3 regions of the Paenibacillus rhizolycopersici genome follow, and region 3 is predicted to be linked to each of the others. Evidence: riboswitches for the same ligand, from Rfam matches in the RefSeq annotation. Region 3 holds a riboswitch; each other region holds the start of a gene.
The links. Region 3 has a riboswitch for cyclic di-AMP ahead of IM700_RS03680 (APC family permease). Riboswitches for the same ligand answer to the same signal wherever they lie in the genome.
Positions count from the first base shown of each region.

Region 1: linked by a shared signal. The riboswitch ahead of IM700_RS10315 (hypothetical protein) and the one ahead of IM700_RS03680 (APC family permease) in region 3 are both predicted to bind cyclic di-AMP.
Region 2: linked by a shared signal. The riboswitch ahead of IM700_RS21005 (3D domain-containing protein) and the one ahead of IM700_RS03680 (APC family permease) in region 3 are both predicted to bind cyclic di-AMP.

Region 1 is NZ_JADCNN020000007.1:177,611-185,323, forward strand. Features, by position in the region: gene IM700_RS10280 (glycoside hydrolase family 43 protein) at 1-257, shown strand, start outside; gene IM700_RS10285 (DinB family protein) at 500-1,204, shown strand; gene IM700_RS10290 (methyltransferase domain-containing protein) at 1,217-1,825, shown strand; gene IM700_RS10295 (DUF4269 domain-containing protein) at 1,840-2,418, shown strand; gene IM700_RS10300 (cupin domain-containing protein) at 2,415-2,750, shown strand; gene IM700_RS10305 (nucleotidyltransferase domain-containing protein) at 2,802-3,587, shown strand; gene IM700_RS10310 (MBL fold metallo-hydrolase) at 3,611-4,291, opposite strand; cyclic di-AMP (ydaO/yuaA leader) riboswitch at 4,550-4,729, shown strand; cyclic di-AMP (ydaO/yuaA leader) riboswitch at 4,838-5,013, shown strand; gene IM700_RS10315 (hypothetical protein) at 5,131-5,532, shown strand; gene kdpF (K(+)-transporting ATPase subunit F) at 5,658-5,735, shown strand; gene kdpA (potassium-transporting ATPase subunit KdpA) at 5,767-7,437, shown strand; gene kdpB (potassium-transporting ATPase subunit KdpB) at 7,466-7,713, shown strand, end outside.
Region 2 is NZ_JADCNN020000029.1:28,270-35,982, forward strand. Features, by position in the region: gene yabG (sporulation peptidase YabG) at 1-771, opposite strand, end outside; gene rsmA (16S rRNA (adenine(1518)-N(6)/adenine(1519)-N(6))-dimethyltransferase RsmA) at 796-1,692, opposite strand; gene rnmV (ribonuclease M5) at 1,698-2,243, opposite strand; gene IM700_RS21005 (3D domain-containing protein) at 2,436-3,572, opposite strand; cyclic di-AMP (ydaO/yuaA leader) riboswitch at 3,801-4,012, opposite strand; gene IM700_RS21010 (TatD family hydrolase) at 4,218-4,991, opposite strand; gene IM700_RS21015 (HD domain-containing protein) at 5,009-6,298, opposite strand; gene IM700_RS21020 (AbrB/MazE/SpoVT family DNA-binding domain-containing protein) at 6,615-6,869, shown strand; gene rsmI (16S rRNA (cytidine(1402)-2'-O)-methyltransferase) at 7,023-7,713, opposite strand, start outside.
Region 3 is NZ_JADCNN020000002.1:333,616-341,328, reverse strand. Features, by position in the region: gene IM700_RS03705 (methyl-accepting chemotaxis protein) at 1-614, shown strand, start outside; gene IM700_RS03700 (methyl-accepting chemotaxis protein) at 823-2,541, shown strand; gene IM700_RS03695 (threonine aldolase family protein) at 2,654-3,769, shown strand; gene IM700_RS03690 (DsrE family protein) at 3,766-4,110, shown strand; gene IM700_RS03685 (ArsR/SmtB family transcription factor) at 4,169-4,501, opposite strand; cyclic di-AMP (ydaO/yuaA leader) riboswitch at 4,763-4,937, shown strand; gene IM700_RS03680 (APC family permease) at 5,097-6,914, shown strand; gene pyk (pyruvate kinase) at 6,971-7,713, shown strand, end outside.

The DNA of each region.
Region 1 (7,713 bases), on a different contig from region 3:
CGGTTGGACCGTTCCAGAGGGTCGGGAAGATTCTGCAGCAGGATCCGGATATCGCCACCGGTGCCGGTCACCATGGATTCCTGCAAATTCCGGGCAGCGACGAGTGGTACATCGTTTATCATCGCCGTCCGCTAAGCGAAACGGATGCGAATCATCGCGTGGTTTGCATGGACCGGATGTTATTTGAAGAGGACGGGCGAATCCAGCCGGTACAAATGACCCATGAAGGAGTTGCGGCCAGACCGCTGCCGAGATAGGATCGTACGGAAACGAGATGCGGATCCACCGGATCGAACAGGTGAGAAAACACACCAAAATTTGGTGTGTTTTCTTTTTGTCTTGAAGGTATAGGCCGAAACCATCGCGAAGTAGGATGGAAGAGGTATACGCTGGGAGATGAGCGGGTTGCGGACGAACCCATCACGGAGATTCATGCACTCATGATGGATTCCGCCTTTCCTAGAGGGACGCAAGACGCTTATTTGAAAGGAGAATAAGGATGTTGTTGGCTGAAAGAAAGCAGTGGAATGCCAATCATCAGCGGTTAACCACACTTTTGCAAAATCCGAAGGGGCACGAGCAAGCGGTGGCATTGTTTCTTAACCAGCATGCCTGGTTGTATGTCTCGAAGATGGCGGACGCGGGTCCGATGGGCACGATGAACACGCTGGAGGACGAATTGTTGGATGGGACAAGGGAGGAGACCCTTCGCCAGTACCCCGTTAAGGCACCTGACACGAAAAACTCGATTCTTTGGCATTTGTGGCATATCGCCCGTATTGAGGACATGACGATGAACGTGTTGATTGGAGGGCGTGAGCAGATTTTTGAGGAGGGAGATTGGCTTCCCAAGCTGAGAATTTCTTGCACCCATACGGGGAACGGCATGACAGAGGAGGAAGCGGCTGAGCTGAGTGCCGGGATCGACATGGATGCCTTGCTGGACTATCGGATCGAGGTAGGCAGGCGCACCCGGGAGATCGTCCGCAGGATGGAGCCCGCGGAGATGAAGCGCAAGGTGCCAACGGCGGGCATCGAAAAGCTCCGTGCCCAAAGCGCGGTGAAGCCGGAAGCCGAATGGCTATTAGAGTATTGGAGCAAGAAAACGTTGGCCGGATTAATTCTGATGCCCGCAACTCGGCATAACTTTCTGCATTTGAACAAGGCGATTCGCATCAAGCAACGGCTCCAAAAGCAAAGTTAAGGGGGGGATTGGGTGGACAAGCAGAAGTTGGTTCGTATTTTTGATAAGCAGGCCAATCAATACGATCGCCGTACGGAAAATCCGGCCCAAAGCCGCTGGCGTCAGCAGCTACTGAGCCATGCTCGGGGGCATGTTCTGGAACTGGCGGTTGGGGCGGGCGCGAACTTCCCCTACTATCCGTTGGGCGTGCAGGTCACGGCTGTCGATTTCAGCCCGGCCATGCTGGAGAAAGCCCAGCGCAGGGCCAAGCATTTGCATGTGAACGCAGAATTCGTGTGTACGGATATGGAAAATGCGGACTTTGCCGATCATTCGTTTGATACGGTGGTTTCCACGCTTTCGTTCTGCAGCTATGAACGACCGCTGGAGCTGATGGGGAAGCTTCGTCGTTGGTGCAAGCCGGAAGGTGAAATTTTGCTGTTGGAACATGGCATTAGTTCCCGCCTGCTGGTCGCCGCGCTGCAGAAGACGCTGGATCCTCTGTTATACCGGGCTTATGGCTGTCATCATACGCGGGATATCCGGCAATTGGCCGAACAGGCCGGGCTAAACGTCATCGCGGCGGAGAGCTATTGGATGGATATGGTCCAATTGATTCGGGCGAAGCCCGGAACTGCCTAGATTGGAGGCTAGACATGATCCTCGATTTCTTCGACCTTACCTATTTGTGTCAGGGAAATGAGCGTCAGCGACAGGCTTACGAGGCGATGGAAGAACTTCAGATCGTGGGCAAGCTGGCTTGCTATCATCCCGTCTTGGCCGGAACCATTCCGCTGGATATCGATTTGCCCGAAAGCGACTTGGACATCATCTGTGAGGTTTACGACGCCAAACGGTTTGAGCAGGAACTGGAGCTTCATTTTGGGGTATGCCCGAACTACGCCTGCTCCAGCAAAACCGTCGGCGGCCTCCTGCGAACGGTTGCGAACTTTACGCATCGCGGTTTCGCGATTGAGGTGTTTGGTCAGCCGAAGCCGGTAACCGAGCAAAATGCCTATCAACATATGGTTGTTGAACACCGATTGCTAGAGATGGGAGGGCCGGAGGCATGGGATGCCATCCGTAAGCTAAAGGCAGCGGGGCTGAAGACGGAGCTGGCCTTCGGCAGGTTTTTTCGGTTGGAAGGTGACCCTTATGAAGCGCTGCTGGCTATGTATGATTGGGAGGATGCGAGACTGCATCATTTTATGGAAGAAAGGAACGGAATGAAATGATCAGCAAAGAGAATGCGGAACACTATATTTGGGGTGGGAATTGCGATGGCTGGCGGCTGGTGGATCGGGAGGGCTGCAGCATTATTCATGAGAAAATGCCCCCGGATAGCCAGGAAGTCCGGCATTTCCATCAAACGGCGGAGCAATTTTTCTTTGTCTTGTCCGGCTGCCTGCATATCGAAATTGCCGGGACCGAGCATGAGCTTCATTCCCATGAGGGAATCGAAATTCCGCCGAACACCCCGCATCAGGCCATGAACCGATCGGACGAAGCGGTGGAATTTCTCGTTATTTCACGCCCAAATACGCGGGGCGACCGAGTATTAGCTTAAATGAAAGGGACCGGCAATAAGTCGGTTTCAAGAGAAGGAAGGGAATAAGGAATGTACGCACATCATGCCAAGTCGATCGAGAAACTAAAGGCCAAGCTCGCCGCCCGGGAGGATATTCTGGCCTTACTGGTTTCCGGTTCGATTGCCCACGGATTCGCGAAACCGTCCTCGGATGTAGACGTGATGATCGTGATATCCGAGGAGGATTATGCCCGGCGGGTAAGCACCGGAGAGACGACGTATTGGGAAAATGAATCGACGGACTATGAGTCCGGTTACGTGGACGGAAAATATATCTCTTGCGGATTCATGAAGCAGGTGGCCGAGAAAGGGAGCGAGCCGGCCCGTTTTGCATTTGAAGGGGCGATCCTCGCTTTTTCAAACATCACGGGAGTGGAGGAACTGCTGGCAGATATCGTTCGCTATCCGGCAGAACGTAAGCAGGAGAATATCTCCCGTTTCTTGGCCCAGTTCGAAGCGTGGAAATGGTATTCCGCCGAAGCCTTCAAGCATGACAACCTCTATCTATTGCGACATGCCGTCAATAATTTGGTTTTGTTCGGCGGAAGACTGATCTTGGCGCATAATGAAATGCTGTATCCGTACCATAAGTGGTTTCTTAATGTTCTGGAACAAGCTCCGGATCGGCCCGAAGGCTTCCTGCCGCTGATCGAACGGATGCTGCAGGAACCAACGGCCGAGCATATCGAAGCGTTTTACCAGTCGGTCCGCACGTTCGCCGATTGGGGTGAGGATGGACGAAGCTGGCCCTCGCGATTCATGGAAGACAGCGAATTAAATTGGCTGGGCGGATTTACGCCGGTAGGCGATATTTAACCGGCTGGCCGGGACTGCTATGCTTATTTCCCCGCAGCGATTTCCTTCAGCCGTTCCTTGATCGCCCCGGTACATACGCCGCCATGGTAGGTAATTACCGTTTCCACATCCAGGGCGGCCAATTTTTCGACCGATAGAAGGGCCTGGGCGTAATCCGGTGTGAACTTCGGATCGGGCGGCAACACCTTGCCGCCGCTCGAGACGAGCACGTCCCCGCTGATCAACGTTTTGCTGGAAGCATGATATAAGCTGATATGATCCGGCGTGTGCCCCGGGGTATGCAATACCCGCAGGCCACCGCCAAATGGCAGCTCGTCGCCATCGTGAAGCGCCGTATCCACTACGACCGGTTCGGCGGTGATTCCGCTTTTAATCAGCGGAATTTCCCATGCCAGGTAAGGAATCCCCGTTTCATGGGCCAATACTTCCAACTTCCCCGCCTTCGCCTGGACCAGCTCCGGCAAGCTACCGATATGATCCCTGTCTTGATGCGTGATGATCACATGCGTCAACTGTTCCAGGGAGAACCCTCCTTGCTCCAACCCTTTGCGGATCACGTCCAATTGACCGGGAACCCCGGTGTCAACGAGGACGAGATGATCGGTCCCCCATAACAGAACCGCATGGACCGGCATCTGGTTCCCATTCGGCAAGTTCAGGTTTAGCGGCAGCGGCATCAGGCCGGATGCGTTCGTTTGTTTCATGTAATCTCCTCCTCGTTGTTCAAGCTTAGTTTATCTGCGCAAAATCGTAGCAAAGAAAGGGGCGGAGGACAAGTCCTAGCCGGATTTCAAGTAAGGGTCTGCGGTAGAGGTAATCGTAGAGAAAGACGTTTTTTATCCCTTGAAAACGCTAAAAATGACGAAATTATAAGGTTTTTTATCTCAAATTTGCGTTTGGTCTAGCTTTACAAAGAACAAGCGCAAGCGTAATATTCGACTCATGAAATGATTCCAATAAAACAATCAGTATCGCTTAATTTCCGATCAGGAAAACGGGGGAACCAATGATCGCTGCCGATGTGAGAGTCGGCGGAACGGTCCGGGGTGAATCCCCTGCGGCAAGCCTATGCCGCAGGGGTAGGGCGACTCTCACCGCCCGAATCCGACAGCTAACCTCGTCAGCGTAGGGAGAGAGGATGATGGACTTGTCATGGCGAGCCGCAGGGATATCCTCTGTGGTTTTCTTATGCCCATTCATGAAAGGGAAGAAAGTGTTACATTAACAATTAAGAAGAAAATTAACAATCTATTTGCATCACACTGAATCCTTCCGATGCGAAGGAACGGGGGACCCATTCGGGCGGAGCGCAGGTCGCGCTTACCGCCTATGGGGCGAATCCTGGCGATAGTTGCGTATCGCGAGGTAGGGCGTCTCTCGCGCCCGAGCCCGTCAGCTAACCTCGTAAGTGCAGACGAGAGAGGAAACCTTATAGCGCGATTCCTAAAGCATAGAATACATTCATGCTGGAAGCCCGCGAAGATTCCCTCTTCCCAGGCTTCTTTTTTGATGCCTAATTTCTGAATCAGGAGGAATACAAGAAGTGGGCACTTTTGAATACGCGCTGGTGACGCTTACGAATCCATTGGCGGTAGATTTCATCAGAACGATGAAGTACCGCGAAATCCCGTTTGCACTGATGGTCAACAATGATAGAAGCCGCCAGGAGGCGATAGACCGTGGGATAGAGCACGTCATTCTAGTGGATACTACTAAACGCAAAAACAAGGTCGTACCTGATATCCCCATCGGGACGGTGTATATCTTCGAAGAATCTCTGACACTAACCTGCCGATATTTGCAATTCTGCCGTCCATGGACGTCGAAGCCGATTTATGTCATTACGCAAAAGATGCATCCTGGCGCGGTTTATAAAAAGCTTGGCGCTAACTATGTGATTTATACGAAGGGAAAAGACGTATCGTTTATTCTGCACAATGAGTAAAGGAGGATCCGATCGACGATGATGGACATTTTCATGATCGGCTTAATTATCGTCATGGTTTGCATGATGGCAGGTCTGGCAACTTGGGCTTCCAAAGCGATTTCGGAGGGTGGAGATCAGCGATGATGTGGGGACTTGGCATCTTAATCGTGGCGGTTTTTGTTTATTTGGGGTATGCGCTGCTGAACCCGGAGAAGTTTTAACATTTGCCTTTCGGAGGGATAAGACGTGACTATCTACAGTTGGATTGCCATACTCGTTACTTTGGGCCTCGCGGTAATCGTCGCCAGACCGGCCGGTCTATACTTGGCCAAAGCGTTTGACTATGAAAAGAACGGTCTGGACCGGTGGTTCGGACCTATTGAAAGAGTAATATTCCATGCCAGCGGCATCCGTCAGGAGAATCAGTCCTGGAAGAAGTATGCTTTATCCGCGGTGCTGAGCAATTTGGCGATGATGCTTATCGTCTATCTGATTTTTCGGCTGCAAGGGTTCCTGCCGCTGAATCCGAGCGGGGTTTCAAACATGGAGCCGACGCTCGCCTTCAATACGGTGATTGCCTTCATGACCAATACGGATCTGCAGCATTACAGCGGGGAAAGCGGACTGTCTTACCTTTCGCAGATGATCGGGATCGTATTCATGATGTTCACTTCGACGGCGACCGGCGTCGCCGCGGCGATGGCATTTATTCGCGGCTTGGCCGGCAAACCGATCGGCAGTTTCTTCGTGGATCTGGTTCGTGCGATCACCCGGGTTCTGCTGCCGGTATCGTTCATTTCGGCTTTAATATTCGTAGCGTTGGGCGTACCGCAAACTATGGCATCAACGGCGATCGCCCATACCCTTCAGGGGACAGAGCAACCTATCGCCCGGGGGCCGATTGCCTCGTTCTTGTCGATTAAGCAGTTCGGCAACAACGGCGGCGGATTCGTGGGCGTGAACTCGGCCCATCCGTTTGAAAATCCGGGGGGATTCAGCAATATGCTGCAAATCCTATTGATGATGCTGATCGGGACTTCCCTTCCTTTCGCTTATGGGAAAATGGTCGGGAATGCCAAACAAGGCCGGGTGTTGTTCGTATCGATGCTGATGATGTTCATCGTCATGCTTGGCGTATTGCTTTCGGCCGAAAGCGCCGGCAATCCGGCATTCAACGCCCTTGGCATCGCGCATGGCCAAGGCAGCATGGAGGGCAAGGAGGTTCGTTTTGGCCTAGCCCAGTCGGCCTTGTTCGCGACGGTCACAACCGCGACGGAGACGGGAGCGGTCAATACGATGCACGATACGCTGACGCCGATCGGCGGGCTGGTTCCGCTGGCGAACATGATGCTGAATACGGTCTTCGGCGGAGCGGGCGTCGGAATCATGAACGTGTTGATGTATGCGATGATTGCGGTGTTCTTGTCCGGTCTGATGGTTGGGCGCACGCCGGAATTTCTCGGCAAGAAGCTCGAAGGCAAAGAGATGAAGCTGATCGCCGTTAATTTGCTGGTTACCCCGTTCCTGATACTGGCACCCACCGCTCTGGCTTTGTTGGCTTACCCGGATACGATATCCAATTCCGGTTTCCACGGCTTAACGCAAGCGATGTATGAATTTACTTCGTCCGCGAACAACAACGGCTCGGGTTTCGAAGGGCTTGGCGATAATACGCCGTTCTGGAACATCGCCACGGGCGTCGTGATGTTCTTGGGCCGCTATTTCTCGATCGTCGTCTTGCTGGCGGTGGCGGGCTCCTTGGCCGCCAAGAAATCGGTACCCGTCACGAGCGGCACGTTCCGTACGGATACGGCTCTGTTCGGCGGTGTCTTTCTCATCATTGTGATCCTCGTCGGCGCGTTGACTTACTTCCCGGCTCTCGTATTGGGGCCGATCGCCGAGCATCTGACTTTACTGCCATAGGTTGAAAGAAAGAAGGAGTGGAACGGACATGCGTAACAAGAAAACGATGTTATCTCGCACGATCGTCAGTCATGCGGTCAAGGAATCGTTTATGAAGCTGGATCCAAGGCTGATGGTCCGTAACCCGATCATGTTCGTGGTCGAACTCGGATTTCTCATCACGTTGATATTGATATTTGTGCCCGATGCCTTCGGTGGCGGGGTGTCGCGCGGGTTCAATTTGACGGTATCGCTGATTTTGCTCGTGACCGTGCTGTTCGCGAATTTCGCGGAGGC
Region 2 (7,713 bases), on a different contig from region 3:
GATGGAGGTGAGCGACGCCTTGGCTGCGATGTAGACCGGATCCAGGGCATGGATCAGCACTCGACCGGGCGAGCTGGCAAAATTAGCCCCCGCCTGTAGCAGCGCCTCAAAATGCGACTGGCAAGCGCCGGCCACGATCGTTAACGTATCGAAATTCCGTTCATATTGCCGGGCCGTTTGAATGGCCTCCACAAAATGCTTAGAATTTTTATAGCTGGTTAAATTGTAAAGGTCGCCGTTGGGACGCGATTTTAAAACCCCGTCATGTCCGGTCAGCACAACGATATCCGGTTTGATGGCAGGAAGCAGTCGATACAGCGCATGGGACATTTGCGACTCCGTGACGTAATAGCCTTGAGCCGGCACGCGCAGCTTCTCATACAGGCTTAAGCTTTTTTGCAAATATCGTTCGTCGCCGTCCAAATGCAGCACCTTACCCGGCACCTCGAAATAGGCCGGTTCCCCTTGCGCATAAAACTCCCGTCCAATCGCCGTCCGGTTTCGTTCTACCAAGTCCTTGCGGTCCTGGGTCAACCACTTCAGCGACTCCGTGGCCTTGATTCGGGCTCGCTGCGTCGTTTCTCCTGGGGAAGCCGGGTCTACCCTGACCAGATCGGTCAAGGGCGCATCCGCCAGCAGCCGAAATTCCGTTCCTTTGATGATAGCTTCGCTCCGTACAATCCGTTCGATCCGGAACGTGACGTCTCCACCGTATGATTTGCGGACGACCAAGTCTCCCAAATTCGTCAAGTCAATCACCTCTATCCCCATCGTATGGGCGACAAGAGGGAATGGTTACACGCGGAGTTCCTTCAACCCGGCGTCCAGTAGCGTATCGCTCAGCTTCGCAAACTCATCCAGGCTTAACGTCTCGGCCCGCCGGGAAGACTGGATACCGGCTTCCTCCAGAAGGTTCTCCAGTCGCTCGCGCCCCTCTTTGGGGAAGAAGCGGCTCTTGAGATTGTTGGATATCGTCTTCCGTCTCTGGGCAAAAGAAGCCTGCACCACCTCGAAGAAAAACGCCTCGTCCTTAACGGCCACAGCCGGCGTCTTCCGTACGGTCAAGCGGATCACCGCGGACTCCACATTCGGCTGCGGAATAAATACGCTGTGCGGCACCGTGCAGATCAGCTCTGGTACGCTATAGTACTGAACGGCGATGCTAAGGCTTCCGTAATCCTTGCCGCCAGGAGCAGCAGCCATACGCTCAGCCACTTCCTTCTGGATCATCACGACAATATGCTCTAGAGGCAACTTCTCCTCAAGGAGCTTCATCAGAATCGGCGTCGTCACGTAATACGGCAGATTAGCCACTACACTGACGCCGTTCACCCCGCCGAATTCGGCAGCGAACAGCGCTTGAAGATCCAGCTTCAGCACGTCCCCATGGATCACGTTCACGTGCGAATAAGGCTCCAGCACCTCTTCCAGGATCGGAAGTAGACGTTGATCGATCTCCACCGCCGTTACCTTACCTGCTTCCTGAGCCAGTTTCTCCGTTAACGCGCCGATACCCGGTCCGATTTCCAGCGCGCCCTTGGTATCGTCCAGGCCGGCTGCCGCGACGATCTTCCCGAGAATGTTCTGGTCGATCAGAAAATTCTGTCCCAGGCTTTTTTTAAACGAAAAACCGTGCCGTTGAATGATCTCCTTCGTTCGGCGCGGCGTGGATACCTCTTCCCTTATGCTCATGCTCCTTAAACTCCTTTGCTCTCCAACTCGGCCAGCGCGGCCGCAAACTCCTCGCGGGTGATACGGAACACCGATAACCGCTTGTACAATTGCTTCCCGTTGCAATACCCGATGCCTAGCAGCTCACCTAGCGCTTTCCGTCGCGCAGCAGCCTGCGGGTGAACGATTAACCCCGCACTCATCAAGTCTTCCCAGTCGATCGCAGCCTCTACTCCCGGCGCTTCGCTGCGGACTCGGGACAGCGCCGTGCGGATCGCCTCCGGTGAGGCGTTCTCCACGCCGATGTCGCCCCGCTTCGTGGCCTCTGCCTCGGGAAGGAACGCATGCTTGCAGCCCGGAACCCGTGCCGCCACGATTTTGCGAATCCGCTCCCCGGCATGGTCCGGATCAGTAAAAATAATGACCCCTCGGCGCTCCTGAGCCAAAGCGATCTTCTTGAGCGTCACTTCCCCGATGGCCGAACCGCCGGTCTCAATCGTATCCGCCTCCACGGCTCGCTTGATGGCCACGGTGTCATCTCGGCCCTCCACCACGATGACCTCTTTGATCATGGTATCTATTCTTCCCTTCGTGCTCTAGCTTATCTTTTTTGTTATTAATGATGTTCAAAAAGTCGACTTTTTGAACTTCCTTGCAAGAATAACAAAAAGAAGAGGATAACATCCTCTTCTAATCCACTGTCTTATTCATCATCCTAATACTATCTCATTCCCTCTGCATTGTAAAACAAAGAGAGTCGAGAGTTAATTCAATTCCGGCTTCGTCGGGCCGATGACGTAAACGGTACGCCCCTTCTTCCGGCCGAAGTTCTTCGCATCCTTCAGGGTATCGTAATAAACATCCATCTTGTTCCCATCAATAGCCCCGCCGGTATCCTCCGCCTTACGGAAGCCGATCCCCTCGATGTATACCCACCAACCGAGTGGAACGACGTCCTTATCAACCGCGATTGTTCTGCCTTCGGTCACGCGGGTACCGGAGGCCGTGCGGGTGCCAATCCCGTCTTCTTCCGCCGAATAGGCGGTCAACGTGACGTTTTTAAGTATCTTTTTATATTCAAAAGAGACGCCGCCTTTGGTCGTCAACCCGCTAATGTTCACCGCATTTGCGGTACGGTTAATGCTGGCCGACAGAACGGCGGTTGGCTTCTTCGTGCCGACGGCAACAACCTTCGGCTGGGCCTTTTTAGTGACCTCTTTGCCGAGCCATCGCTTTGTCACGAACTTTCCGTCCTCGTAAGTTTTCTCAATGTTGTGAATGACCAATCCGGCATTGCCTTGCTGAACGACCTTCGTCGTGCCTTTCAGCAGATTGGCGTCCGACGTTTTGACCACGCTAAAAGGCACGGTCTCCTTCGTCTGCACCGTTTGCTTACTCACCCGAACAATCTTGACGTCCAGGTTCGCAGTAACTTTACTGTCCATTGTCGGTGAGACCTTGTCATCTTGGTCCAATGTGACGCCGATCTCGGACAATACGCCTTCTACTTTGCTTTGTGTTGTGAAGTGAACCTTTTTCATGCCGTCCACGCTCACGTTTACCGGCTTTGCGCGTACGATGACAATGCGGTCACCGTTCTTAAGCGAGCTGTCCAGCGGAAGTGATACGGAATCCTTCGCGCTGAGTTGAATCGATTGCTCCTCCAGCAGATGGGCTACGCTGGATTTATTCGTCTCCACCGATTGGACGCTGCCGTCCACAATCAGGGACACTTCTTTATGTGCCTGGCCAAACAGCCAGATTAGGATGATGATGAATACCGCGATGGTCAGAACGCCGACGAGCGCAATCTGACGTAAATTCTCATGCTTCCATCGCATTGCGTAAGACATGCTGGATGAGCGTGATTCATGGGTCTCCTCTTTGCGGAAAATGCCCATTTCTTCCGTCCTCCTTCATAGTCCCGCCGTCTAGGTCGATGCATGATAACGATTGACGTGACTACAGTTACTTTTGCATCCTGATCCAGTCTTCTTGCGTACGTCACCTCCTGTTTACCAACAGTATGATGACCCTATTACTTTTATTCAAAACAAAAGAAGCCCAAAGAAAGAGTTAGAGGAACTCCTTCGTGGCTTCCTGAATGTCTTGGTGTAATAGCTGCACGAGTGACCTCTCTTATACGCTTACGAGGTTAGCTGTCGGGTTCGGGCGAAAGAGAGCCGCCCTTTCTCAGTTCATTCGCTCATGGCGCAATGACCTCGAATTCACCCCATAGACCCTGGAAAGAAATCAAATACCGACGCGAGAGGCTTGCCGCCAACCGCTGCCTGTATCGGTTCCCCCGTTCTCCGTGAAGGAGATTCAGCGAGACTGGTTCATGGAACCAAGTATCGTTCAATTTGTCCATCCAGAACGCACTAAATCGATACTGAAAAAATTCTATCCTGTTTCGATGCATGTTGTAAAGGACGAATCAACCACGTTTTTTTAAAAAAATGGTTAAAAAAATGTAATGATCTCGGTTTTAACGGTTAAAAAGCATTAATCTTTCCGAAATCCTCTTTTTTTCATCCGATTTACTCTTAAATCCTCGAGATTCCAAATCGTTCCATTGCATTTCGGGTCGTAATTTCGGCGATTTCCTCAAAAGTAACCCCTTTGAGCTCGGCAGCCATTTCCGCAACCAGGCGGACATGCGCAGACTCATTTCTCTTTCCACGATATGGGTGTGGTGTTAAATAAGGGGAATCCGTTTCGATTAATAAACGATCCATTGGCGTCTTGGTCAGCACTTCTTTGGGCTGTTTTGCATTTTTAAACGTAATCGGTCCGCCAAACGACAAATGAAATCCCAAATCCAGACACATTTTGGCAATTTCCCAACTACCAGAGAACGAGTGCATGACACCCCCAACCTCGTTTGCTTTCTCCTCGCGGAGAATGCGGACCACATCCTCATGGGCATCGCGATTATGGATGGAAATCGGCATCCCCAGACTGCGAGCTAGTCCAATTTGTTTGCGGAATACGTCATGCTGCACTTCTTTTGGGGACGTGTCCCAGTAATAGTCCAGCCCGATTTCACCGATCGCTACGACTTTGTCATGTTTACATAATTCAGCGATCCAGTCCAAATCCCCTTCTTGCATCGTAATGGCATCCTGCGGATGCCAGCCAACAGCCGCATAAATGAAGTCATACGACTCCGCCAATTTCATGGTCGACGGGATGGTTTCCCGGTTAAATCCGATGTTGATCATCCTTGTGACCCCTTGCTCCACGGCGCGTGCAATCACTTCCTCGCGATCCTCGTCAAATTGGGGAGCATCCAAATGCGTATGCGTATCAAATAACATCTCGAATCGTCATCCTCCTAATTCCGTTGCTCGAATATGCGGGCTACCTTCTGGGGCAACCGATCCATTACAGCACACAATTTATTATCCGGATAGTACAAATGCGTTTTGCCTCGATGTAATCCGCTAATCGACCGAACGATATCCGACACTTCAGAAATTTCCCGTACCCGTTCCTGACGGTCCAAGAGCAAGATTTGCTTCTGACGGAACCCCTCATCCGGACGGAACACATCATACGGCAGATCGGTCGGAAAATCAATTTCCATGTCATATTCGGGATGCAGTCCGACGCGCGTAAAGGACTCCCGAATCTCCTCCAGCATTTCCAGCTCTGGTGTGTCCAATTCTACATATTTATACAATTTGCGATTCAAAAACCGGGAGCACAAATCGCGTAATAACTCATCTGACTCCCTCGTCCACTGCATGAACGCCGTTTGCATCAAAGCTTCGTCCAACTGCAAATAGTCAGCGACCCCGATGTTACCTTCAAATAGATCCGGAAGCGGATGCGGCAGGAAACCAAAGGAATACCCGTTCTGGTACAATTCCTTAGCTCGGCGCAAAATTTGCCGGAGAATAATCTCCGAGCTCCGCGTTACCGGGTGAAAATAAATCTGCCAATACATCTGATACCTGGACATCAAATAGTCTTCCACCGCGTGCATGCCTGATTCCTTTACGACCACCCGCCCCTGAAAAGGTCGAAGCATCCGCAGAATCCGGTCCATATCAATCGTACCGTAGTTCACACCGGTAAAATACGCATCCCTCAGCAAATAATCCATTCGATCCGCATCGAGGGGGCTCGAGACTAAATTGACCACAATCGGATTCTCGTAATCCTTGCGGATCACGGCAGCCACTTTCTCCGGAAAATCCGGGGCAACCTCGCGCAAAATGGCACTAACTTCCGTATCGCCCAGCAAAATTTTACATGTCCAATCTTCGTGATGCATCTGGAATGCTTCTTCTATAGAATGGGAGAACGGCCCGTGTCCCAAATCGTGAAGCAACGCCGCGCACAATGCCACCAATTTATCTCCTTGAGGCCAATCGGCGTACCCGCTCCGTTCAAACTGCGAAATGATTCGGCGGGTAATCTCATAAACGCCAAGCGAATGCGAGAATCGGCTGTGCTCGGCGCCATGAAACGTCAAATAAGACGTGCCTAGCTGACGGATCCGACGAAGGCGTTGAAACTCCGGCGTATTTATGAGCGACCAGATCACTTCGTCCTGTACATGAATATAATTATGTACGGGATCTTTGAACACTTTCTCTTCGCTAAGCCGACGATGCATGGGTCAACACTCCTTTTTTTTCATAAATGCGAGACCAAAAGCGGAATTCTGACTGATGACGACGGGTTATGTCGAATGATGTCGATGTTTGTCAAATTAACGATTTCCAAAATGTCGAATTATAAAGTATTAGTAACTTGCTAGACTTCATAACGGTTCTCGGAGTTATGTATCCCTGTAATTTAGAAATAATATTGAACTATACCATAAATAGGTTGACTAATCTGGCAATGGTTGGTATTATAAAAATCATAAAAGATAGAATCATGTCGAATAATGACAATTCCAATTTATAGTGAGAGGGGCAATCATCAATATGATGAAATCCACAGGTATCGTAAGAAAAGTAGACGAATTGGGTCGTGTCGTAATCCCGATCGAATTGCGCCGCACTCTGGGGATCGGTGAAAAAGACGCGCTCGAAATTTATGTAGACGGTGAACGGATCATGCTCAAGAAATATGAGCCAGCTTGCATCTTCTGCGGTAATGCTGAGAACGTGACCTACTTCAAAGGCAAAATTGTTTGTCACGAATGCATTACTGAGCTTCCTACCCCTGTGACAAATTAAGAATTATAGTATATAATAGATTTACTGAAACTGTTAATTCTAACCTTTTTCATATCTCCTTGGCGCCTTCCTAGGCTTGAACCCAGCCTAGCGAAGGCCCCTTTTTTTCGGCATTTTGGTTAATAATGTCTATTTTCGGAGAGATATGGAGATCTAGATCAGTTGATTATAAATATCTCGCTTCGCCACGCCCCGATCTGCGGCCGTTTTCTTCATCGCATCCTTTCGCGTCATCCCTCCTTCCGTTTCGTAATGCCGGACATGCTCCTCCACCGTAAGCGGTTGCCACCAGGCGTCACGTTTCTCCTTCACCTGGTCGGGATGTGCCCCCTCGACGACAAGGCAATATTCGCCTAGCGGCGGATATTCCTGCAGCCAAACCAGGCAATCCTGAATCGTCCCCCGTGCCATTTCCTCATAACGCTTGGTTAGTTCTCTCGCTAAGACGATTCGACGATTCCCCCAAACCTCGAGCAGGGACTCCATTGTTTTGATCAGCCGATGCGGCGACTCGTACATCAGCATCGTCCCTTCCTGATCTTCCAACGACTTCAGTAACAGATCTCGCTCCTTGTGGTCTCTAGGCAAAAAGCCGAGAAACGTAAATCGTTCGGTCGGCAGACCGGAAACGATGAGTGCCGATAAAGCCGCATTGGCTCCCGGCACCGGTACGACGGAAATTCCCGCCGCCAACGCAAGCTTCACCAGATCGCTCCCGGGATCGGAAATGGCCGGCAAACCGGCGTCGCTCACAAGCGCCAAATTTTTTCCTTCTATTATAAAGCGTATCAGTTCTGGGCCACTAGCAACCTTATTATGCTCATGATAGCTTAGCAATTTTCCC
Region 3 (7,713 bases):
CGAATACGAAGCACGTCAGCGGCGAAGTGCTCGGGTTAGAGGAACAGAGCCAGAAAATTACCGAGGTCGTTAGCATTATTAAGCAAATTTCCGAACAAACGCATCTGTTAGCCCTCAACGCTGCCATCGAGGCAGCCCGGGCCGGGGAAGAGGGGAGAGGATTTGCGGTCGTCGCCGGACAAATTCGAAAGCTGGCGGAGGATACGAATCAATCCTTACAGGAAATCGGCAGCTTGGTCGAAGATATGACCGTTCGAACCGGCAGCGTCGTGGTTGCAGTCGCCCAGACCGAGGAGAAGGTCCAACAGGGCGTAACGCAATCAGGAAACGTCAAGACGATGATCAAACAGATCTTGGACAACATGGAGAACACCTTTGCCATGCTGACCGAGATTTCCGATGGAGTGACCACCCAGGCGGCTTCGCTCGAGGAAATGAGCGCAACGTTGGAGGATGTGAATGGCACCATCGAGTCGGGGCTAGAGGTATCCGGCGAGATTCAAGGGCAGCTGGGTACACAGGAGAAGATCTTCGGCGATATCGGGAAAACCTCCGGTAAGCTGGTAGAATTGTCCGAGAATATGAACGGATTAACGAACGTGTTTAAGCTTTAATATTTAACAACCATATGAAAAGAACGCTTGTAGATGACAGGCGTTCTTTTTTATATGCAAAATGTCGAATAGTGTCAGAAAATAGCGGAGATAAAATGAATTTTATGTCGAAATAAGGCGTTTTGTGTCTATATTGTCTCGGGATTTTAGCCGATATAGTAATCAACCTACTTGATTTTACAGAAAATAAATAATAGGAGGGGTTATATTGAGCGCCTGGATCCATCGATTAAGAAACATCAAGATCGTGCATAGCGTCGTGATGTTGTGGGTGTTGTCTCTGCTAGCCACTACGGCAATTGGGGTTGTAGGGATCAACTCGATTTTTCAAATGAATTCCACGACGGAGGAGATTACCTCTGAGATTATTCCCAAGCTGAAGGATTGGGAGGACGTGAACGGTCACATGGGCAACTTGCGCAATACGGTGACGAAAATCATCGACCGCGATTACGATGAGGCCATGATCCAAACGTATGAGGATTTGAACGGTCAAATCTCGGCTATCCTGGATCGGAATGTGGCGGCTTCCCAAGATAACCCGGAAGAAGGAGAGTTGGCGAAGAAAGCCGCTCAAAGTTATGAAAAATACGTATCCTATCTTCCTACCTTGATCGAACAACGAAAGCAAGGTCTTGTCGCCGATCGGAACTTGACGAACGTGGAAATGGCCGAGGCAGGCAATCAATTGACCCAGGACATTCTAAACATCGTCGATTACCAGAAACGCGTGGCTGAAGAGAAAAGCGAGGCTTCGAAACAGCTCTATGAAGCGAGTATCCGGTTTTTTGTCGTGATTTTCGGCGTGGCACTTCTACTCGTTAGCGCCATCTCCATTCTCGTCGTCCTGATGATCCGCTCCTCCATGAAGGACTTCATCTCCAGGGTCGAACGGGTTGCGGAAGGCGATGTAACCATACAATTTAACGGCAAACTCAGCAATGAATTCGGGATGATGAACCGGGCTTTAAACAAGACGATTAGCTCGATTCGCACGATTTTGCAAATCATTGGGCAAGATTCACAGAAGTTAACCCAGCAAACCATTGCGCTGACCGCCTCCTCCGAGGCGATGAAAACGAGCGTTGGCGAAGTCTCGACGGCCATCCAGGAGGTTTCTCTCGGCTCCGTCAATCAAGCGGAGGAATTGGCTTCGATGACAGAGTCCTTCCAGGCATTCGGAGACCGATTGGACGAAATCACCCGCTCCTTGGAGACGGTAGATGGGGCAGCAAAGCAAGTGAACGATAAAGCACAGAACAGCAGTGGCAAACTGGCCGAGTTGGTCACCTCCGTGAGGGGGATTGCCGATTCGTTCGAGGAGACGCAAAGCAAGGTTCATAACTTGACGGGGAGCCTGACTCGCGTGACGGAAATTACTCGATTGATTAGCGACATCTCCACGCAAACCAATCTGTTATCGCTGAATGCGTCTATCGAAGCTGCGCGCGCAGGTGAGGCGGGCCGGGGGTTTGCCGTGGTAGCTGGAGAAATTCGCAAATTAGCGGAACAAACGCAGCATTCTTCACAAGGAATCGACGAGCTGCTGCAGGAGATCGGATTGGAAATGGACGGAGTATCGGCAACTTCGGCCAGAACGGGCGAAGTACTGGCTCGGCAGTCAGAGGTCGTCATGACGACGATGGAGGTTATTCAGGAGATTATCCGTTCCATTCGGGAAATGATGCCGCAGATCGAAGATATCACCGGTTCTGTGGTCACCGTCAACGAGGATAAGAACCGGGTTCTTCTGACCGTGAGCTCGGCTTCTGCCGTAGCAGAACAAAACTCAGCCTCTTCAGAGGAAATCTCCGCCTCGGCCATCGAGTTGAACGGCACCACCCAGGATATTGCCCAGGCGATTAAAGAGCTTGAATCGCTTTCGATTGAAATGATTCAAGAAGTGGAGAAATTTAAATTGGTGTAAAGAAGAGACAAGTCCTACCGGGCGATCATCGATTCCTGCTCCGAATCGAGCTATAATAAGCATGAATTCACAGTTTATGCAGACAGCTTGGAGAGAGGAGCGGCGAAGAACGATGTATGGAAACGAAGGATCATCGGACAAGAAATCGTTAAAGGCGGCTTTCGACCGGACGGTCTATCAAGTGGTGGGCCACGGTAAACGAAATGTGGGGGTGCTGCAGCAGGCTTTTTCCGGGATCGATGGTGAGCTGGACAGCGACATGTACGGTATGGGACCGTCCCTGGAAGCATTCGAAGCAAATATGGCCGGGGTGCTGGGCAAAGCCTCGGCGGTGTTCTTTCCCAGCGGTACGATGGCCCAGCAAATCGCCTTGCGAATCTGGTGCGATCGCAAGGGGACGAAACGCGTAGCCTATCACCCCTTATGCCATTTGGAGATTCATGAGGAAGACGGCTTGAAGGAACTGCACGGAATCGAACCGATTCTTCTGGCGGACAAGGACCGGCTTATTGGATTGGAGGACGTACAGCAACTTGGCGAGGACGTCTCGTGCCTGTTGTTGGAACTGCCCCAGCGCGAGATCGGCGGCCAGTTGCCGCCGTTCGAGGAGCTCGTGGCGATTTCCGAGTTCTGCCGGGAGAAAGACATCAAGCTCCATCTGGACGGAGCCCGGCTGTTCGAAGTTCTTCCCTACTATCAAAAAACCGCGGCGGAAGTGTGCGTCCTGTTCGACAGCGTCTACATCTCCTTCTACAAGGGCATCGGCGGAATCGCCGGAGCCATATTGGCCGGAGAGCCGGAGTTCACAAAGGCATCCAAGGTGTGGAAGAGACGTCACGGCGGTGACCTGATCAGCTTGTATCCGTATTATCTCAGCGCAGATTACTATTATGAGCAGCGCGTTGGGAAAATGGATTTGTATTATCGGCAGGCGCAAGAGCTGGCAGAGTGGTATAACCGATGCCATCAGATGAAGACGGTCCCGGCCGTTCCGGTTTCGAACATGTTCCACGTCCATGCGGATGTCCCCAAGGAACGGCTGGAGCATAGCCTTGTTGAAGTGTACCGGGAAACCGGCGTTGGGTTAACCGCCGTCCTCAAGGAGAAGGCGGATGGAGGCTGTTCCTTCGAGGTGAGTCTCGGAGACCGTTATGGCGAGGTGCCGAAAGACCGGATGCAGTTGACGTTTGAACTGCTCGATCAGAAGCTGAGAGGAGAATCGCTTTGAACCGAAAAGTTATTTTTCTAACGACCGACAGCTTCGGGGACGGTGACCGGGAACTGGGGATGCAGCTGTTGGAAACGTTCCTAACGTTGTTGAAGCAGCGGGAACAGGAGCAGCTTCCGGCGGCAGTATTTTGTGTAAATCGGGGTGTTCTTGCCCTAACGGAGCAGTCGTTTGCTTCGTTGCACCTGAAGGAGCTGGCGAGTCGCGGTGTGCCGGTATTGGCTTGTGGGACCTGCGTTAACTATTACGGCATCCAGGATCAACTCGCAGCTGGCGAGGTGTCCAGTATGGGGCGTTTTATGGAACTGGCTGCGCAATATGAGGTCTTGACGCTGGCTTGATCTCGGCCGAAGAAATCATCAAAGAAACACCGTAAGAATTACGGCATTTGCCGTTTTCTTACGGTGTTTTTTGTTGATCCGGGCTTTGAATTTCCTGTAAGTATTCGTCAAGCCGGTTAAACCGCTCTTCCCATAAGTTTCGGAACGAGGCGATCCACTCGTCCAGCTCCTGCAGGGGTTCCGGCCGAAGCCGGTAAATCCGGCGATTCGCAACAGGTTGAACCTCGACGATGCGGGCTTCATTCAGCACCTTGAGATGCTTCGATACCTGCGGCTGCCGGACTTGGAGCCGATCCGCGATTTCTCCTACGGTTAGTGGACCGTATCGCAGCAGTTCAACCATTTTCAGTCGATGGGGTTCGGCAAGCGCGCTCAAAGTTGCAGTATTCATCGGTCTCACTTCCTTATTTCGAGTATACCTTATTTGGTCGCAAATATTCCAGTAGGGGAATATGAATAATTCACATCACTGTCGACCATCGTCTTATTTCCTCGTAAATTCAAGTCCGTACGAAATAATTAGCGTAGAAGAGCGATGTATACGCGTACCTCGACAATGCGGATCGCATTTCGTTGCCAATCCGCCTTAAACTCATCTTTACACTTTTTAGGGCGGGGAGTATGATTCATCAGTGGTAATTTTTATATGGCAAATACCTGATCGCTGAATTCTTTATTCAGTAAGAAACGGGGGAACCAACCGAAACGGGTCGTGAGGCTTCGTTTCTGGGGTGAATCGCTTGTTTTGGCTATCCTGGCCATGAGCGTAGGGCTGCTTTCGTGCCCGAATCCGTCAGCTAACTCCGTAAGCGTCCGAAAGAGGGAATTGTCGCGGATATTCGCTTGAGTTTCAAATAAAGCGGCCGCGGGAAGGTCCAACTTTCCTGCGGCCTTTTTGTGTTGTTCTCTGCGGGAATGGGGAGCCTATAGAACCACGAATGGTTAGAGATATAAGGTTATTTAAGGGATGAAGAGAGGAAATCACCATGGTGAACAAAATTAAGCGAGTACTGATCGGCAGACCGATGAAAAGTACCGAAATTGAAGGGGAGAAACTGAGCAAGCTCAAGGCGTTGGCAGTACTGTCCTCGGACGCTTTATCGTCTGTGGCTTACGGGACGGAGCAAATTCTGATCGTCTTGATGGCGGCGGGATTTTCGGCCGTCTGGTATTCCATCCCGATCTCGTTTGCGGTTCTGGGGCTTTTACTTATTCTGATTTTGTCGTATCGGCAAACGATTTACTCCTACCCCGCCGGGGGCGGGGCGTATATCGTGGCGATGGATAACCTTGGGCGATCGACAGGTTTGCTGGCCGGCGGCTCGCTCCTGGTCGATTATGTTCTGACGGTGGCGGTCAGCTCGTCGGCGGGAACGGATGCCATTACATCCGCTTTCCCGGCGCTGCATGATCAACGGGTGTTGATTGCGCTGCTAATGATCACCTTGTTAACGCTGATGAATCTTCGAGGGGTAACGGAGTCAGCATCCGTATTGGCTATTCCGGTATATCTGTTTGTCGCGTCCATCTTTGTTCTGATCCTGTCGGGGTTGTTTAAATATTTGACCGGTGGAATTCACGCGAGCGTGCCAGAGATGGGGACGGCGGTTTCCGATATAAGTCTGTTCCTGCTGCTCAAGGCGTTCAGTTCCGGCTGTTCGGCCTTAACCGGGGTAGAGGCGGTATCCAACGCCATCCCGAACTTCAAGCAGCCGGCGGAACGTAATGCTGCAGCTACGCTGGTGATGATGGGTGTCATTCTCTGCACCATGTTTATCGGAATCAGTGCGCTGGCCTATTGGTACGGTATCGCTCCTGATCCGAAAGCAACCGTTGTCTCACAGATTGCCGAGTCGACCTTCGGCCGGGGCGCGTTATACTACGTCATCCAGGCGATTACAGCGCTGATCCTGTTCCTGGCCGCCAACACGGCTTACTCAGCCTTTCCCTTGCTGGCGTTTATGCTGGCCAAAGACAAGTACATGCCGCATGCGTTTATGGTGCGCGGGGACCGGCTCGGTTTTTCGAACGGAATTATTTTCCTTGGCGTGGCTTCGGCGTTGCTGGTTCTCGGGTTCCATGGCAACACGGAGAGCTTGATTCCGTTATACGCGGTTGGCGTATTTATTCCGTTCACCTTGTCGCAGCTCGGGATGATGATTCGATGGCTAAAGCTGAAGCCGCAAGGATGGGTGTTCCGGTTTGTCATCAATACGATTGGGATGCTGACAACGCTGGGGATTACGCTGATCTTCATCATCACCAAATTTTCGCATATATGGGTCGTATTTATCTTCTTACCGCTGGTGATGTTTATCTTTTACCAAATTCATCGTCATTATTTAAATATTGCCGACCAGCTTCGAATCCAGATGGATACGGAAAAACCTTGCATCAAAGGCAGCACTATCGTCGTGCCGGTTGCGGGCGTTACTCGCGTCGTGATGAACTCGTTGAGCTACGCCAAATCGCTGACGGACAACGTTGTCGCCGTGTATGTCGGGTTTGATGACGAAGAAATTGACCGCATGGAGAAGAAGTGGAAGGAATGGAACCCCGGGGTTCGGTTAATCACGCTCCGTTCCAGCTTCCGCAGCATCATCCGGCCCATCATGAAGTTCATCGATACGGTGGAATGGAAAACTGCAGAGACCGACCATATTACCGTCCTAATTCCGCAGTTTATTACCCGGCACTGGTGGCAGAATATTTTGCATAACCAATCGAGCCTTTTGCTTCGGGCCTATTTATTCAATAAAAAGGACATTGTCATTGCAACCGTTCCTTACCATCTGCAAAAATAATTCGTTTCGCCGGCTTGACGCATACTAACCTAAACGTTACCTAAGGAGGTTTCAAGGTGCTGCGGACAAAAATCATTTGCACGTTAGGCCCCGCCTGCGACTCGGTTTCCGTGCTGAAGGAAATGATTCAGGGCGGGATGACGGTCGGCCGACTGAATATGGCCCACGGGGAGCTGGAGGAGCATGTGGCCCGCATACAGCGGGTGCGGCAAGCCGCGCAAGAACTGCATAGCTTTGTACCGATTATGATGGATATCAAGGGGCCAGAGGTGCGCATCGGGAAATTGCGGGAACCATTCTGCGAGCTGATTGCCGGAGAAGAGATGGTGCTTACAACAGAGCCGCTAGACGGAGACGCCGCGAAAATCTCGGTCAACTATCCCGAAATGCCGCAGGTTGTGCAAGCGAATGATCGAATCCTGATCGATGACGGGTTGATCGAGCTGCGCGTCATATCGGCCGAGGGGGCTGAAGTCCGTTGCCGCATCATCAGCGGCGGGAAGCTCAAGCCGAACAAAGGCGTCAATCTGCCTGGGATCAAAACTACGCTGCCTGGCGTGACAGAGCGAGACATTCGGCATATTCATTTTGGCCTGGAGAACGGGGTGGAGATGATCGCCGTATCGTTTGTTCGCAAAGGTGACGATATCCGTGAAGTTCGGCGGATTTTGCAGGAGAATAATGGAGGACACGTCCAGATCATCTCCAAAATCGAAAATGAGGAAGGCGTGCAAGATCTGGAGGATATCATCGAGGCTTCGGATGGAATCATGATTGCGCGCGGCGATCTTGGGGTAGA